4 regions of the Planomicrobium sp. MB-3u-38 genome follow, and region 1 is predicted to be linked to each of the others. Evidence: riboswitches for the same ligand, from Rfam matches in the RefSeq annotation. Region 1 holds a riboswitch; each other region holds the start of a gene.

Evidence for each region. Region 1 has a riboswitch for S-adenosylmethionine ahead of mtnW (2,3-diketo-5-methylthiopentyl-1-phosphate enolase). Riboswitches for the same ligand answer to the same signal wherever they lie in the genome.
Region 2: it holds a riboswitch for S-adenosylmethionine, as region 1 does, so the genes downstream of both, CXF70_RS14865 (methionine ABC transporter ATP-binding protein) here and mtnW (2,3-diketo-5-methylthiopentyl-1-phosphate enolase) in region 1, are expected to answer to the same signal.
Region 3: it holds a riboswitch for S-adenosylmethionine, as region 1 does, so the genes downstream of both, metK (methionine adenosyltransferase) here and mtnW (2,3-diketo-5-methylthiopentyl-1-phosphate enolase) in region 1, are expected to answer to the same signal.
Region 4: it holds a riboswitch for S-adenosylmethionine, as region 1 does, so the genes downstream of both, CXF70_RS01460 (methionine ABC transporter ATP-binding protein) here and mtnW (2,3-diketo-5-methylthiopentyl-1-phosphate enolase) in region 1, are expected to answer to the same signal.

What each region holds. Positions count from the first base shown of each region.
Region 1 is NZ_PJBO01000001.1:92,433-96,870, forward strand. It holds gene CXF70_RS00540 (methylthioribulose 1-phosphate dehydratase) at 1-478, opposite strand, end outside; gene CXF70_RS00545 (2-hydroxy-3-keto-5-methylthiopentenyl-1-phosphate phosphatase) at 475-1,140, opposite strand; gene mtnW (2,3-diketo-5-methylthiopentyl-1-phosphate enolase) at 1,143-2,357, opposite strand; SAM riboswitch class I at 2,435-2,544, opposite strand; SAM riboswitch class I at 3,492-3,646, shown strand; gene mtnK (S-methyl-5-thioribose kinase) at 3,724-4,438, shown strand, end outside.
Region 2 is NZ_PJBO01000071.1:124,224-128,661, forward strand. It holds gene CXF70_RS14840 (acyl-CoA dehydrogenase family protein) at 1-173, shown strand, start outside; gene CXF70_RS14845 (arsenate reductase family protein) at 271-624, shown strand; gene gcvH (glycine cleavage system protein GcvH) at 703-1,083, shown strand; gene CXF70_RS14855 (toprim domain-containing protein) at 1,263-1,601, shown strand; gene CXF70_RS14860 (thioredoxin family protein) at 1,608-1,919, shown strand; SAM riboswitch class I at 1,969-2,073, shown strand; gene CXF70_RS14865 (methionine ABC transporter ATP-binding protein) at 2,161-3,186, shown strand; gene CXF70_RS14870 (methionine ABC transporter permease) at 3,179-3,847, shown strand; gene CXF70_RS14875 (MetQ/NlpA family ABC transporter substrate-binding protein) at 3,907-4,438, shown strand, end outside.
Region 3 is NZ_PJBO01000075.1:15,508-19,945, reverse strand. It holds gene CXF70_RS15920 (alpha/beta fold hydrolase) at 1-178, opposite strand, end outside; gene CXF70_RS15915 (gamma carbonic anhydrase) at 291-803, shown strand; gene metK (methionine adenosyltransferase) at 849-2,045, opposite strand; SAM riboswitch class I at 2,249-2,363, opposite strand; gene pckA (phosphoenolpyruvate carboxykinase (ATP)) at 2,599-4,188, shown strand; gene CXF70_RS15900 (alpha/beta hydrolase family protein) at 4,228-4,438, opposite strand, start outside.
Region 4 is NZ_PJBO01000001.1:243,700-248,137, reverse strand. It holds gene CXF70_RS01475 (bifunctional transcriptional activator/DNA repair enzyme AdaA) at 1-502, opposite strand, end outside; gene CXF70_RS01470 (TVP38/TMEM64 family protein) at 738-1,307, shown strand; gene CXF70_RS01465 (C39 family peptidase) at 1,341-2,372, shown strand; SAM riboswitch class I at 2,507-2,621, shown strand; gene CXF70_RS01460 (methionine ABC transporter ATP-binding protein) at 2,761-3,792, shown strand; gene CXF70_RS01455 (methionine ABC transporter permease) at 3,782-4,432, shown strand.

The DNA.
Region 1 (4,438 bases):
AATCTTCCGCCAGCCGCGGGATATGGGCGTGGTTGGCGATGATCGGAATGGACAAGACAGCATCTTCATCCCATAAGCCGAATGCTTTGATGAGTTCCTGTCCTTTGAAATCGATTTTGCCGTCGCGTCCATAATGTTCGGACAGGACGTTATTGGCAACGGTATGGACATGTAGGCTGCAGCCGGCACCGGTTTTATTGTAGATGGCGCTGTGCAACAACGTTTCGGCGGAAGGCTTGAGGTGGGTGGCTTCGACCGGCTCGCCTGCCGCATCGACGAGGAGGAAATCCTCATCGGTCCGTTTGTACTTATCCTTGCCGCTTGCTGTAACCAGGAACTGGAGCGGCGCATCATTCACTTTGATGGCGAGATTGCCGCTTGTGCCCATGAACCAGTCGCGCCCGGCAAGAACGTCTTTAACGTCCGCCAGTTCATTCCATTTTTCCTGCAGCTTCGTCAATGTCTGTTCTGTCGTCATGACCGCACACCCAATTTCGCATCGATGATTTCTGTAACGTCTCCGAAATTCTCGAAAGGCTCGTAAGGGATGTTCAGTTCCTCGCATTTTTCAATGAGGAAATCGCGGGCAATGACAAGGTCGGCATATTTTGCCGCCTGCAGATCGGTGATCGAATCACCGATGACAATGCTCGTGCCGCCGTCCGCGAGAAGCTTCCGGATAATCGACGGCTTGCAGCAGCCGCAGCCTTGGCTCGCGCACTTGTCGTCGCAACCGTGCGGGAAATCGATCCGGATGGTATCGCCCGAGAAATCCGCTTCATTGCAATAAATGCCTGCGAACGGTCCGAACGGTTCAAGCAGCGGGTAGACGAAAAAGTCGATGCCGCCGCTGACGATATAAAGCGGGATGTTGTGCTGTCTCGTATAGTTGACGAAATCCGCAAAGCCTTCCCGGATCTCCCCCTGCTCGAGCACGTATTCGATGACTTCATCCTTTTTGGATGATGGCAATAAAGAAAACATCTTTTTGACACCTTCACGTATGGAGATGGTCTGAGCGAGAATCTCGTCTTTGATCGGTTCCCAGCCCGGCGGATTGAAATGCTTCATGATGGCGATTAAATTATCGTTGGTTGTGATTGTGCCATCAAAATCACAAAAGATGATTGGCTGTTTCATGATTACCCCCATAATTCCAAAGCTGTTTTTAATTCTGGCTGCTGTTCACTGGCGTCTTCCAGGCTTTGCTGTTGCAGGACGGCATCGACCGCCTGGCGGAATGCTTTGCCGCCGCCCGCCGCGCCGTCGGGATGTCCGTGGACGCCGCCGCCTGCGTTAATGATGCTGTCGATGCCGAAATCGTTGATGAGTAACGGCACAAGTCCCGGATGGATGCCGGCGGATGGCACCGGAAACGTTGGTTTCAACAGGCTTTCATTCGTTAACTGTTCGCCGAGTTCTAGTGCCGCTTCCTTCTCCATGGCAACACTGCCGTAAGGGGAGGGAAACAGCGAGAAGTCAGCGCCGGCGTAGCGCGTCAATTTGCCGAGCGCGAGCGGTGCCGCGACGCCGTAGAACGGAGAAGAAGTGAACGCACCGCTGAACGCCGGATGTGCCATGAGCGGCAGAGCGATGTCATCGTCTTCTGCGAGTTCCTGCAGCACATCGAGTCCGTAGGCATGAACATTGAACAGCAATGCGTCAGCACCGAGTTCACGGGCTTTTCGTGCCTTGTCGCGTAATTGTGATGTGCGGCCCGACAGGTTCACCGCGTAAAGCGTGCGGTGGCCGGTTTCGGCATAGACTTCGTGCAGAACTTGTTTTGCAGCTGTGATGCGCTGTTCAAAAGGCGTCAGCGGATTGTCGAACAGGATTTCGTCGTCTTTGACTAGATCAACGCCCCCAAGCGCCTGCTGTCTGAGCTGTGCCGTTAGATAATCGATGTCCCGGCCAATCACGCCTTTGAAGATGCTCATAACGAGCGGGCGGCCATGGACATCGAGCAATCCACGGATGCCGTCGATGCCGAAACGCGGTCCCGGAAATTCTTGGAGCAGACCTTCTTCAAAATCGAGATCCAATAATCTCACTTCACCGTCGAGCGACAGTTTGCCGAAAACGGTGGTCAGAATTGCCGGCAGGTCCGCTGAGAAATTCGCGCTTGGATAGGAAACTTTGATATGTGCTTTAATTGCATCGGGCGTGAGGGGGTGAGGGCTTTGTGGAAATTCCTCCACCGACACCACATGGCCTTTATGTTTTTTCAATTGCTCCTGCTCGAGAAGCGGCAAGTCGGTCCACGACCCGATCGTGAGCCCAAGCGCGATGCCTTCCGCCTTCTTCTCAAAAGACCCCGCTTTGCCGTATACCTGATAGCTCGCTGTCAGTCTGCTCATATGTGACACTCCTTAAGTTCTTTTCATGAAAAATAAAAAACCTCTTCAAATAAGAAGAGGTTAAGGGCGTTAACGACTTCTTATTTCTCAGCCACACGTTCTGGCTGCAAGAATTAGCACCGTGTCCATCGCTGGACCGGTTGCCGGGCTTCGTAGGGCTTGTCCCTCCACCTGCTCTAAATAAGAATTGATATTCGGTTGGTTGTTGCAATAAAGTAATTCTGATTATTCCACGTGCGAAGAATTCTGTCAACAGGGAATTGTGAGAAAGTTTTTTGAGAGAGATGCCAATGGTAAAACTGCATAGTGGGGAGTGAGCGGCTTACCGCTCACGGACCCAGCAGTTTGCACAGCAAACTGTAGGCAATCAGGGGTTTTAGATTTGGTTTGGGCGGCGAAAGGGCTCCGGACAGTAAACAGGCTGATCCGGACAGTATTTTCGTTTTGCGGACAGTATTTTGAGAATGCGGACAGTATTTCAGTGTATCCGGACAGTAAATCCTTAATTTGGAAATAAAGATTGAGAAATGAATTTGGAAAGTAAAGTGGCTGTTTTGGAAAGTATTTTGGTCAAATTGGAAAGTATTTAAAGTGAATTGGAAAGTATTTTAGCTATTCTGGAAAGTAAATCCTTAATTTGGAAATTAAGCTTGCTTGGAAATGAAAAATCAGTAGCCCGGCGAGGCAAATTCTATCCAAAATCGAGAATTTCACCTGAATTTGTCCTCAGAAAACCCCGAGTCCCTCAACCGGCGGCCATTTTCACCAAAAAACAGGTGAAATCACGACCGAAATCTGCTGTCACTTCAACAAGACACACCAAAAACAACCCAAAACCACCATAAAAGAATCGAAAAGCCTTCGCCGCCAGCGAAGGCTCATTTCAAACCCACAAACCCAGGAAGTTTCCGCCGAGCGGAAAACTTCCGCTAAAAGGGACTTAGTTTTTATTTGAAGTAAAGGGGGAGGTGCAAAAGCAGCCTGTCTAAACAGCAGTTCTTTCATAAGAGCATACAAAACGTGGCGAGCAGCCATTTTGCAAATTGAAAAATAATTCAAAACTTCTTGTTGACAGTCTATTCTGAACCGTGGTAGGATTCATCTCATAACAAAAACCGCATATAAAACTTAGTACTCTTATCAAGAGCAGGCAGAGGGAAATTGGCCCTATGACGCCCAGCAACCGACCGTAATACCTTCGTGAGAAGGGGCGCTTTATGCGCCGGGATGAACATCCCGCAAGGCACGGTGCTAATTCCACCAGAAATTTACTTTCTGGAAGATAAGAGGCATGGAACCTCTTAATTCTGCGCCTCTTTCTTAACGGAAAGAGGCGTTTTTATATTGTAATTCAGGAGGAAAAAACATGACAACTACAGCAGTATCCACATACCACGCATTGACAGAAGCAGAGGCCATCGGTTTGGCGGCGGGACTTTTTCCGGCAGGAGCAGGTCTGGAATGCCGGGAGATCGGCGATGGCAATTTGAATTACGTATACCGGGTAAGTGACCGGGCAAGCGGCAAAGGCGTCATCATCAAGCAGGCGTTGCCTTATGCCAAAGTGGTGGGCGAGAGCTGGCCGCTGACCTTGAAGCGTGCGGCGATCGAAGCTGCGGCGTTGCGTAAGCACGGTGAATATGCGGTTGGCCTGGTGCCGGAAGTGTATGGCACCGATGAAGAATTGGCGTATACGATCATGGAAGACCTGTCCCATTTGACGATCGCCCGTGAAGGCTTGATCCAAGGAAAAGAGTATCCTAAGCTTTCAAGCGATATCGGGGAATATCTGGCACAGACTTTATTCCATACATCGGACTTCGCGTTGCATCCGTTTGAGAAGAAGCGGCTGGCCGCTGAATTTTCCAACCCGGAACTTTGCAAAATCACGGAAGACTTGATTTTCACGGATCCATTTTTCGATTACGAGACAAATGATTTCGAACCGGAACTTCGGCAGACGGTCGAAGGCATCTGGCACAATGACCGTTTGAAACTCGAAGCGGCGAAATTGAAGCGCAGCTTTTTGACGGAAGCGGAGGCATTGCTTCACGGCGACCTCCACACCGGCAGCATTTTCG
Region 2 (4,438 bases), on a different contig from region 1:
ATAAGATCGAAAAGGATGCGAAGGAAACTTTGATCGCTGCAATTGAAGGCGACAACCAGCGCATGATGCTTTCAGCGTTACGCAAATTGACTCGTTCAACTCCATACAATGTCATCGCTAAAAAACGCGAAGCTGCTGTTAAGTTGATCGATGTTGAAAAATACGTAGTTTAAAAGATCTTATGAAGGGCCGCCAACTTTTGGCGGCTCTTTTTTATTCGCCGGTATAGCAGAGCTTTGCTAGAATGGTCATAAGAAGGAGGTTTTAAATATGGTGGATTTTTATTGGTACCCGAAATGCAGCACTTGCCAGAAAGCGAAAAAGTGGTTGACCGCGAACGGGGTGGACTTCAAGGAAATACATATTGTTGATAACCCGCCTACAAAGGATGAGTTGAAAAAGATGGTGGATGCCAGCGGAATCGATTTGAAGAAGTTTTTCAATACGAGCGGCCAGCAGTACCGTGAACTTCAATTGAAGGATAGGCTCCCTGAAATGTCCGAAGATGAAAAGCTGACGCTGCTTGCTTCAAACGGCATGCTGGTCAAGCGCCCGATTGCATGGGACGGTCAAATGGCGACGCTTGGGTTCAAGGAAGAGACTTATAAAAATACCTGGTCTTAAGCAATGTGCAATCTTGTAATTGGTCAGGTAATATGTCAAACTGAAATTGAAGCTACTACATATTTTGGAGGCGTTTGGATGAGCACACCACAAGAACTTCGTTATTCAAAAGAACATGAATGGGTAAAACTTGAAGATGGTAAAGCACGCATTGGCATCACTCATTTCGCACAGGCTGAACTTGGTGACATCGTATTCGTCGAATTGCCGCAAGTCGGCGACGAACTGAAGAAAAACGAACCATTCGGCAGCGTTGAGTCTGTTAAAACGGTATCGGAACTTTACGCTCCAGTCAGCGGTAAAGTGGTTGAAGTCAACTCTGAACTTGAAGACAGCCCGGAATTCGTTAACGAATCTCCATACGAGCAAGCATGGATGGTAGTCATCGAAGCTCCTTCTGAAGATGAAGTGAACGAATTGATGGATGCTGACCAATACAAAGAAATGACAAACGAGTAAGTTCCAGTAAGCGCCTGTTTTTCGGCGCTTTTTTTTATAAGTTTTTATTATTCATCAATCCTTCTCCGTCTCTGTAATAGCAACGCCAGGCAAATCAATTGATTCGCGTGAAACGGGTATATAATATAAATAGATATCAACATGCTCTCTATTCCAATTAATCAGCGGGGTGTTGGATAATGGACAAAGTGATCGTAGTTGAAGGGATATCGGATAAGAACAGGATTGCGCCGCTCATTGCGGAGAACGTGACCATTCTTTGCACAAATGGCACAGTAAGTGCTACAAGGCTTGAAGAACTGTTGCTGCCTTTTGAAGGACAGGATATCATCGTATTGGTCGATGCAGATAAATCAGGTGAAAAGCTGAGGAAATTGGTGAAACGTGAGTTTCCGGAAGCCCGGCATTTTTATATCGACCGGAGCTATAAGGAAGTGGCCACCACGCCTCTCCGTATACTGACGGATGTTCTGATTGCAGCAAATATCCGGGTCAATAACCTATTAGCCGAAGGATGAAGATATATGAAAGAATGGAACCATAAAGAATGGAGCAAAGCCAAAAACACCAATAAGCTGGCGGCTTATTACCTTTATACGCCTATGTGCGGGACTTGCCAGCTGGCTTCGAAAATGCTCGAAGTAGTTGTCGCTGCGATGCCGGATTTGTCTATCGGCAAGGCTAACTTGAATTATGTGCAGGAAATTGCTTCTTTATATGAAGTCGAAAGCGTGCCATGCCTGTTGATCACAGAAAACGGCAAGCTGAAAGAAAAGGTGTATGCCTTCCATTCCGTACCTTATATTTATGAAAAGTTAAAAATTGTTGACGTATAAAACAAGCCGTGATAAATTAATATCCTGAACAACAAACTTAATAACGTAACTCTTATAAAGAGTGGTGGAGGGAAGTGCCCTGTGAAGCCCGGCAACCGTCATGAAAATGAAATGGTGCCAAGTCACACAAAGCGAAAGCTTTGGAAGATGAGAGAACGGTTGACGTATATATTTTTGCGTGTGCCCTTCTGCTCATTTCTGAGCGGAAGGGTTTTTTATTTTGAAGTGGGAGAGTGTAGCAATGATTGAGTTAAAGCAATTGACGAAGACATTTGATGTCGGCAAGACTGCATTGACAGCTGTAGATGACGTTAATCTGACCATTGCCGATGGGGAAATTTTCGGGATCATCGGCTACAGCGGTGCAGGCAAGAGTACGTTGATCCGCATACTGAACGGTCTGGAAAAACCGACTTCAGGTACTGTCGACATCAACGGTCAGAAAATAACCGATATTAAAGGCGCCGAATTGCGTAAGGCACGCCAAAAAGTTAGTATGATATTTCAGCATTTCAATCTACTATGGTCCCGTACAGTGCAGGAAAATATTGAATTTCCGCTGGAGATCGCCGGGGTTCCAAAAGCTAAGAGAGTGGAAAAGGTAAAGGAACTCGTTGAATTGGTAGGCTTGGCAGGCCGTGAAAATGCTTATCCTTCACAATTGTCCGGTGGACAGAAGCAGCGCGTCGGTATTGCCCGCGCATTGGCAAACGATCCTGAAGTGCTGCTGTGCGATGAAGCCACTTCAGCTCTGGATCCGGAAACAACCGACGCTATTTTGGACTTATTGGTTGATATCAATAAACGGCTCGGCTTAACTATTGTGCTGATTACTCACGAAATGCATGTAATCCGGAAAATCTGCCATCGTGTGGCAGTGATGGAAGGCGGCAAAGTAGTGGAACTCGGTGACGTACTTGAGATTTTCCAGACGCCGAAGCAGGAAATCACCAAACGCTTCGTGGCTCAAGTCACAGAGTCGGAGGATTCGAGCGAAACCATCAAGCATTTGCGTGAATTGTATCCGACAGGCGAATTGGTGAAGTTGGTGTTTGTTGGCGAACAGGCAGAGCAGCCGATCTTGACACAGCTGATCCGGAAGTTCCCTGTGGAAGTCAATATTGTCCAAGGGAAAGTATCACATACACAGCGGGGAGCATATGGAACATTGATTTTACAGTTTAAAGGCACGGACGCTGATATCCGTCAGGCCCTCGACTTTCTCAATCAGGAAAATGTACAGGCGGAGGTGATGGCAAATGATTGAGTCATTATTTCCGAATGTCGACTGGGACAAGATGTGGGAAGCGACACTTGAAACAATCTATATGACAGCAATGTCGACATTATTTACGTTCATCATCGGACTTGTACTTGGCATCATTTTATTTCTGACAGCGCCAAAGCAATTATGGGCGAATAAAATCGTTAACTGGCTCACTGGGGTATTCGTGAACGTTTTCCGCTCCATACCATTCATCATCCTGATCATTTTGCTGATTCCTTTTACAAGCTTCCTGATCGGCACGATTCGTGGACCGAACGCTGCACTTCCGGCACTGATTATAGGTGCGGCGCCGTTTTATGCGCGTCTGGTACTCATCGCTTTCCAGGAAATCGATAAAGGCGTCATTGAAGCAGCTCGTTCAATGGGAGCAACAACAGGCACCATTATCCGTAAAGTCCTGTTGCCGGAATCAAAACCTGCTTTGATCTCAGGGATTACAGTCACTTCGATTGCTTTGGTCGGTTATACAGCTATGGCTGGCGTCATCGGTGCCGGCGGACTCGGAACGCTTGCATTCCTGGATGGTTTTCAGCGCAGCCGTCCTGATGTCGTATTGATGGCAACCATTCTAATTCTGATCATCGTATTTATCATCCAGTTTATAGGTGACGCATTAACCAAAAAAGCAGACAAACGTTGATAACGGAAATTTCGTTGACATAAGAAATACAACTACAGAGAAAAGGGAGACTACACACTATGAAAAAACTACTTACAGGAACTTTATTGGCAACATTAGCTTTAGCAGGATGCGGCAGCGACAGCAATGAAGCTGGCACTGACTCAAGCAACGGCGGATCTGGAGAAGGCGAAACAAGCACGATCAAAGTGGGTGCATCAAATGTGCCGCACGCGGAAATTTTGGAACAGGTCCAGCCGATTCTTGAAGAACAGGGAATCGAATTGGAGATCGAAACGTACCAGGATTATATCTTCCCGAATGAAGATCTGGATTCAGGCGAAATCGATGCAAACTATTTCCAGCATATCCCTTACTTTGAATCTCAAATGGAAGAGCACGGCTATGATTTTGCAAATGCCGGCGGTATCCATATTGAACCAATCGGCGTCTACTCCCAGGAATATGATTCACTTGAAGAGCTTCCGGAAGGCGCGACAATTTTAATGAGCAGTTCAGTGGCTGACCACGGGCGTATCCTTTCCATGTTGGAAGCACAAGGCTTGATCACGTTGGCTGATGACATCGATAAAACAAAAGCTGAAGTAAGCG
Region 3 (4,438 bases), on a different contig from region 1:
TGTGTGCTTTTTGAATCGTCCCGTTTTTTCCGTGGCCGGGCAAATCACCCATCACCACTTCAAACCCTGAACTTCTCCATTCCTTGATCTGCCAGGCGTAGCGCAGATGATGTTCATATGCACTGTGAATGATTACAATCACTGCCTTCGACTGGCCTTCAGCCTGCCATTTCCACATTTGCCAACGCCCCCTTTAATCTATCTTCTAGTAATATCAGATCTTAAAGTTGACCTTTGAAAAGGTTTTGCTACCATTAAAGATATCTTATCTTGATTAAAGGAGTTTTACCATGATTTACCCATACAAAGACAAACACCCGCAAATAGACCCATCAGCTTTTATTGCTGATTACGCTACCATCACCGGCGATGTAAAAATCGGCGCGGAATCATCCGTCTGGTTCAATACTGTCGTCCGCGGAGATGTAGCTCCAACCGTTATCGGCAATAAAACGAATATCCAAGATCTCTGCATGCTGCACCAGAGCCCCAATAACCCATTGATTCTCGAAGACAATGTCACAGTGGGACATCAGGTGACGCTCCATAGCTGCACCGTCCGCAAAAATGCATTGATCGGCATGGGATCTGTTATCCTCGACGGCGCTGAAATTGGCGAAGGTGCATTTATCGGAGCCGGAAGCCTCGTACCGCAAGGAAAAGTCATTCCGCCAGGCAAACTGGCATTTGGGCGCCCCGCTAAAGTCATCCGGGATCTCAACGAAGAAGACATCGCCGACATGGAACGCATTGTTCGTGAATACGCCGAGAAAGCCGTTTATTATAAATCGCTTCAGAAATAATAAAACCCGCACGAGCCATGAGGCTTGTGCGGGTTTTTGATTTCATTAAATTCCTGATTGTTCTTTCAAGGCATCTGCTTTGTCAGTGCGCTCCCAAGGAAGATCCACATCTGTGCGGCCGAAATGGCCGTAAGCTGCAGTCTGCTTGTAGATCGGACGGCGAAGATCAAGCATCTTGATCAAGCCAGCCGGACGCAAGTCGAAATTATTGCGGACAAGATCGATGAATTGGTCTTCACTGATTTTGCCTGTGCCGAATGTATCAACTGAAATCGAAACCGGATGTGCAACACCGATTGCATAAGCAAGCTGCACTTCACATTTATCAGCCAATCCTGAAGCGACAATGTTTTTCGCTACATAGCGCGCTGCATATGCACCGGAACGGTCAACTTTCGTCGCGTCCTTACCGGAGAATGCACCGCCGCCGTGGCGTGCATAACCACCGTAAGTATCAACGATGATTTTACGGCCAGTAAGACCCGCGTCTCCTTGAGGTCCACCGATTACAAAACGGCCAGTCGGGTTGATGAAATATTTTGTTTCATCATCCAGCAAATTAGCCGGAACGACTTCATCAATGACATATTCTTTAATATTGCGCTGGATTTGCTCAAGCGTTACTTCAGGATGATGCTGTGTTGAGATAACAATAGTATCCACGCGAAGCGGCTTATCGTTTTCATCATATTCAACCGTAACTTGTGTCTTGCCGTCAGGACGCAGATATGGAAGAATTTCTTCCTTGCGGACTTCTGCTAAACGGCGAGCCAATTTATGTGCCAATGAAATCGGCAATGGCATCAATTCCTCGGTTTCATTGTTCGCGTAACCGAACATCAAACCTTGGTCTCCTGCTCCGATATCATCCAATTCTTTATCCGTCATTTGGCCTTCACGGGATTCAAGAGCCACGTTCACTCCTGCAGCGATATCCGGCGATTGCTCATCAATTGCAGTCAATACCGCACTTGTTTCAGAGTCAAAGCCGTATTTCGCGCGTGTATAACCAATATCTTTAACAGTCTGGCGCACCACTTTCGGGATGTCCACGTATGTGTTTGTTGTAATTTCCCCTGCTACAAGAACAAGTCCTGTAGTAACGGTAGTTTCGCACGCTACTCGTGCATTAGGGTCTTCTGCGAGGATCGCGTCCAGGATGGCATCTGAGATTTGGTCACAGATCTTATCCGGATGTCCTTCTGTTACTGATTCTGATGTGAATAATCGACGGTTTGTCAAAAAATGTTCCTCCTTATATCCTGCGAGATTGCTCTCGAAATTGATACGGTACTCGTTTTCCCATGTCAAGTCCGTTCCAAACATTCTGGATTGAACTTCAAGCCGTTGTGGCCTTTGTACACGAGGATTAAGGGCGATTCATAAAAAAATCCCTTCACTCATCATTCAATGAGGAAAGGAGAAATCATCATAAGCACCTTTCACTCTTATCATCCAAGGCCTGTGAGCCTTGCTTCAGGTTGGGCACCAGCGCTGCATCTATGCAGCAGGTTGCCGGGTTTCATAGGGCCTGCCCCCTCCACCAGCTCGGAATAAGAGTATCCGTTCAATTTTTCATCATACGGAATTGGTTAAATGATGTCAACGTTTTTTATATTTTATTCGCATTAGATGCATGAAAACATCCCATTTCGGGTATTAATTATGCACAAATGATTAATTTTCAATTCCTACGGGTTATTAGTATAGACTAATCGAGTTAATGTGTTATACTATTGTTCGAATATAACTCTTCCCCAATGCCTTGGGAATAACCGAAAAGGAAGGTACATATATGAACTCAGTTAACTTAGCAAGCGATTTGAAAGATCTTTTAAACGGCCCCAACGTCAATGTCCAATGGTCGGTTCCACAATTGGTGGAGGCAGCCACTTCACGTGGAGAAGCAATTTTGACGCGCGAAGGCGCAGTCAAAGCCGAAACGGGTAAATACACTGGCCGCTCGCCTAAAGATAAGTATATGGTAGAAGAAGATATTTCGAAAGATAAAATTGACTGGGGTACAGTAAACCGTCCGATTTCTTCTGAGGTTTTTGAGAACCTATATGCAAAAGTGCTGAAGCACCTGAAAGAAAGAGAAGAACTTTTCGTCTTTAAAGGATTCGCAGGGGCAGACCCGGAATCACGCCTTCATATCCAGACGATCAACGAATATGCGTGGCATAATCTATTTGCCCACCAATTATTCATCCGTCCGACAGAAGATGAAATGAAAATCCATGACGCAGAGTTCACTGTCGTTTATGCACCGACTTTCAAAGCTGATCCGGCTGTCGATGGCACTGATTCCGAAACATTCATCATCGTTTCCATGGAAAAGAAAGTAATTTTGATCGGCGGAACTGAATATGCCGGCGAAATGAAAAAATCCATTTTCTCAATCATGAACTATATTCTTCCTGAAAAAGGCATTTTGCCGATGCACTGCTCCGCTAACGTTGGACAGGAAGGCGACGTTGCTTTGTTCTTCGGCTTGTCCGGAACAGGGAAAACGACGCTTTCGGCTGACCAGGACCGCAAATTGATCGGTGATGACGAGCACGGCTGGTCTGATAACGGCGTTTTCAATATCGAAGGCGGCTGCTACGCTAAAACGATCAACCTTTCACGTGAAAATGAACCACAGATTTTCGATGCAATCCGTTTCGGATCTGTCCTTGAAAATGTTGTCGTTGATCCGGAAACACGCATTCCCGATTACGATGATGGTTCATTGACTGAAAACACGCGTGCAGCTTATCCGATTGATGCGATCGATAACAGCATCCACCCTTCAATGGCTGGACATCCGAAAACGATCGTCTTCCTGACTGCTGATGCATTCGGCGTATTGCCTCCTATCAGCAAACTGACGAAAGAACAGGCGATGTATCATTTCCTTAGCGGATATACATCAAAACTGGCAGGCACAGAACGCGGCATCACTTCTCCGGAAGCGACGTTCTCGACTTGCTTCGGTTCACCTTTCCTGCCATTGCATGCAACTGTCTACGCAGAAATGCTCGGCAATAAAATCGATGAACATGAAGTGGAAGTTTTCCTTGTAAACACGGGCTGGACTGGCGGAGCATACGGCGTCGGCAACCGCATGAAACTTTCTTATACACGTACTATGGTCCGCGCAGCGATCAAAGGCGAATTGAACGACGTTCAGACTGAACAGGAAGCAGTCTTCGGACTCAGCATTCCACAGGCAATCCCTGGCGTGCCAACTGAGGTTCTTAACCCTCGCGATGCTTGGTCTGACAAAGAAGCTTACGATGCGAAAGCACAGGAGCTTGCTCAGAAATTCCAGGATAACTTCAAGAAATTCGGTTCCGTATCAGCTGACATCAGCGCTCAAGGCGGACCATTGAATAATTGATAAGCAAAAGCACATCCGGCAGCCTGCCGGATGTGCTTTTTAATTTGCAGATTCCTGTTCTTTCTCCTTCATCCAATGCGCTAACGCCGCAACTGTCTTCCGGTTTGCAGCTGGTGGAAAGAAATGCGTGTATTCCGGGAAATACCAGGTTTCATGGGGATGATCATTCAGCTTTAAGGCTTCTTCCAAAAGATAAGCCTGCGCCGGCAAGACATTTTCATCTTGCAGTCCGTGAATGATCAGCATCGGT
Region 4 (4,438 bases), 150 kb from region 1:
TATAAAAGTGCGAGGTGCTTTGGAAACCTGCTGCGTAGCAAATCTCCAGATTCGTATTTTCAGTATGCTTCAGCAAATGTGCCACTTTGTCCACGCGGATTTTCTCCAGGAACGATCGGGGTGTCTCTCCCGTTTCCTGCTTAAAAATGCGGTCCAGATACGAAGGACTCAAGCCGGCATGTGAAGCGATTTCTTCAAGGTTCAATTTGCGATTATGATAAGCCAAAAGCAAGTCGATCACTCTCCGCACTACTTCAACGTTAGGTGAGTGTTCCGTTTCCGGCTGACATCTTTTGCACGCCCGGTACCCACGGCTCTCCGCTTCCTGAATCGTTGTATAGAATTCCACATTCACCTTCTTCGGCTTTCTGGAACGGCACGAAGGTCTGCAATAGATCTTCGTTGTTTTCACCGCTGTATAGAACAGCCCATCGTATTTCCGGTCGCAGGCCATGATTTTCTCCCACATTTCTTCAAACGTAAAATTTATTTCGGCAGTCATCCTCCACACTCCCTTCCCACGAATTTTCCGCTCTTAAATCTTATCTCCATTGTAACCAATTACCGGCAATACTTCTGCTTTCATTTTATCAATCACAGCCCGAAATTTTCGTCCTCGATTTTGCGCTTATGGTCGCTCCAGCGGAATGATTCATTCGCATAAAAAAACCTCAGAAAGTATTTCTCAAAATTAAAGCCGTGCCGTTTATTCCAATGTATAATTAGGTCAATCAATCATGTTGAACTTTTCACCGGAGGAGGCGAATCCTATACTTACTCAAATTCCCATCATTGATTTTCTTCTGTTGCTACTATTGAATTTGGGGATCGGCGCGATAGGATTTTTTCCAAGCTTCCTGGTGACGGGCCTTAATATCAGTTCTTTCGGCATTGCGCTCGGTACAGTGCTTTCGCTGTCCGGAGAAATTTTTGGGGCGATTGCCGGATTTTATCTATACCGTTATGGATTCAGAAAAATGGATCCGGGATGGCTGAAGCACCGGTTCTGGACACGGATTCAAAAGTCTTCATCCAACCAGGTATTTTGGACGGTTATTCTGCTTCGCCTCATTCCATTTGTTCCTTCTGGGCTGGTGACCGCTGGCGCTTCGTTAACACCGATTTCCGCTCCGCTGTTTATGGCTGCCAGCACAATCGGAAAGATTCCAGCAGTTTTTATTGAAGTGGCCATCATGTATGGCGTGATCCACACCATTCCCGTCCGTTATCAGTGCAGCTTAGCCGCTTTGACTCTCGTGGTACTGCTGCTGATCTGGAATAAAAACAGAAGTAAAGTTCAGATGTAATATTTCAACTTACCCCATAATGGAGCTGTTACCTTGAAGACATCCCATAAACTTATAAGATTCGGAGCCTTTTTTGCGCTGTCCTTTTTCATTGTCGGATTCAGTCCATCGTCGCTTGGAACTTCATTCAAAAAAATCATGGCCGATGGCTTTGCCATTGAATCACCTGATCAGAATGTATCTTCAGAGGCTTTTTTGCTGACAAATTCCAGAAACGGACAGCCGCTTGAAAACTATCTGCTATACATCATTGATACCAGCACCAGCACATTGGTCGATGTAATAAAATCCGATGAAGCCGGTGAAATGGAAGCAGATGCATTGGTCGACGGAAATGAATACCGGATTCGAATTGTGCGCGCAGATACAGATTCAGGCGCCGTAAAATTGGCGGAAGAAAAAATGTATCTTCATCAGCCGGACGACTTGCCGACCACGATTGAAACCTATGTTGAACGTGAAGCCACTCATATAAATGTACCGATTCTGATGCAAGACCCCGAACTGCCGAATGGCTGTGAAATTACGACATTGACATCTGCTCTCAATCATTATCGCCTCAAAGTTTCCAAAACGACCATGGCTGATGATTACTTGCCAAAATCGTCTTTCACCTTCAAAAACGGCAAACGTTTCGGACCAGATCCTCATCAGGCATATGCCGGCAATCCCAGAAAGGCAAACGGAGGCTGGTATGTATTTGCAGAACCGATCGTCGAAGCAGCCAAAGGAATCATCGATTCCAAAAGCAGCCGGCTGATCGCCGAAAATGTCAGCGGCAGCACCCAGGAGGAAATCCTTTCCTATACCGATCGAAATATTCCGGTCATTGTCTGGGTCACACTGGATTTGTCGCCACCGGTCACTTCCGGCGGCTGGTACATCGAAGAAACTGGCGATTTCCACCCTTCTTTCAGTAATTTGCACAGCGTGGTGCTGGACGGCTGGGAAGACGGCAACGTCTATGTAATGGACCCCCTTAAAGGTCGTGTAAACTATCCTGAAAAAATTTTTTTTGATAGCTATGAAGCGATGGGAAGCCAGGCTGTTATTGTGAGAAGGTAGGTTGAGCTTGTGGGGATGCCGGGAAGTTATCGGGCAATCATGAATGCAGGATTTAAAAAAATATAATTAAAACTGTTGACTTTTGTTTCGAACGCCACTAAAGTAGTCATTACAAATCAAATACGTACATCACTTTCTTATCCAGAGAAACCGAGGGACAGGCCCTATGACGTTTCGGCAGCGGATTCGCTTCATGCGAAAACTGTGCTAATTCCTGCAAATGCGATCCTTGCATTTGGAAGATGAGAACGAGATGGTTTCATTCTGGAGCCCTCTTTTTTTCTTATGGATTAAGAAAAAAAGAGGGCTTTTTTTCGTTCATTTTTGGAAAGTCAGATCTGTACGCACACGATTTGCAAAATTATTTACAGCTGAAGGAGGCGTACTAATGATTCAATTTGAGGGGGTTACAAAAACCTATCAGTCAGGGAAACAGGAAATCCATGCATTGAACGGCATCGATCTCACTGTCGAAACTGGAGAGATCTTCGGAGTGATCGGCTTTAGTGGAGCCGGCAAAAGCTCCCTCATCCGCACAGTCAATCTGCTGGAGCGTCCGAGCAGCGGGCATGTCCGGATAGATGGCAAAGACATTTCCAAGCTATCGGCAAAGGAAATCCGGAAAACACGGAAAGACATCGGCATGATTTTCCAGCATTTCAATCTGCTGAATTCGAAAACGGTTTTCCACAATGTCGCGATGCCTCTTATTCTGGCAAACACGCCGAAAAACAAGATTAAAGAGCAGGTAAAAGAGCTGCTCGATTTTGTCGGCCTTTCCGATCAGGCAACGAAATATCCCGACCAGCTGTCGGGCGGCCAGAAACAACGCATCGGCATTGCACGCGCTTTGGCCACCAATCCATCGGTCCTGCTTTGTGACGAAGCCACTTCCGCGCTCGACCCGCAGACAACCCAATCGATTCTGGAATTGCTGCGCCGCATCAACCGTGAATACAACATCACCATTCTGCTGATCACCCACGAGATGGGGGTCATCCGCGAAATCTGCGACAAAGTGGCCGTTCTCGAAGCAGGTAAAGTCATTGAGCAAGGAACGGTGTTCGAAGTGTTTACGAATCCGCAGCAGCCGACTACGCAAAGGTTTGTCCGCTCAGTTATGAACGATGAACTGCCGGAATCACTGCTGAAGCAGATACAAAACCCAAGCCGTAAAAATTCCATCTACCGGATTCAATTTACAGGCACATCGGTCGGCCAGCCGCTGATGTCCCGTATCTCGCGTAAATACCAATTGGATCTGAACGTCCTGTTCGGCAACATCACCGAGTTACAGGGCGCGCCGTACGGCAACCTTATCGTTGAATTCACCGGTCCTGCCGAAGAGATCAATAAAGCGCTGGCAGATATCCGGGAAGGCAATGTCCATGTCGAGGAGGTCCTGAACTATGCTAGTTGACAACGAACAGATCCTGGAAGCCTTATGGGAAACAATCTATATGACAGGAGTGGCATTTCTGTTCTCCGTGATCATCGGTTTTATACTCGGCCTCTTGCTTGTCGTTACACGGAAAGGCCATCTACTGGAAAACGAACCGGTTTCAAAAGTGCTGAATGTCATCATCAATATTTTCCGGTCCGTCCCTTTCATCATCCTGATGGTCGCCATCATCCCGTTGACCCGCATCATCGTCGGCACTTCCATCGGCACAGCGGCAGCGATCGTCCCACTCGTTTTTTACGCCGGACCTTACATTGCTCGGCTGATTGAAAACTCGCTCCTTGAAGTTGATAAAGGAGTGATCGAAGCGGCACAAGCAATGGGCGCATCCCCATTCCAGATCGTTTTCCGTTTCCTCATCCCGGAAGCCTTAAGCTCACTTGTGCTGGCTTTGACAATCGCCATCGTCGGCTTGATCGGTGCATCCGCCATGGCCGGTGCCATTGGAGGCGGTGGCCTCGGCGACTTGGCCATCACTTATGGTTATCAGCGTTTCGACACACTCGTCATGGTCGTCACCGTAGCAATCCTGGTCGTACTTGTCCAAGGCGTCCAGTCCGGCGGCAACCTGTTATCGCGGCGCGTCCGTCGTCGTTAAGTTTTT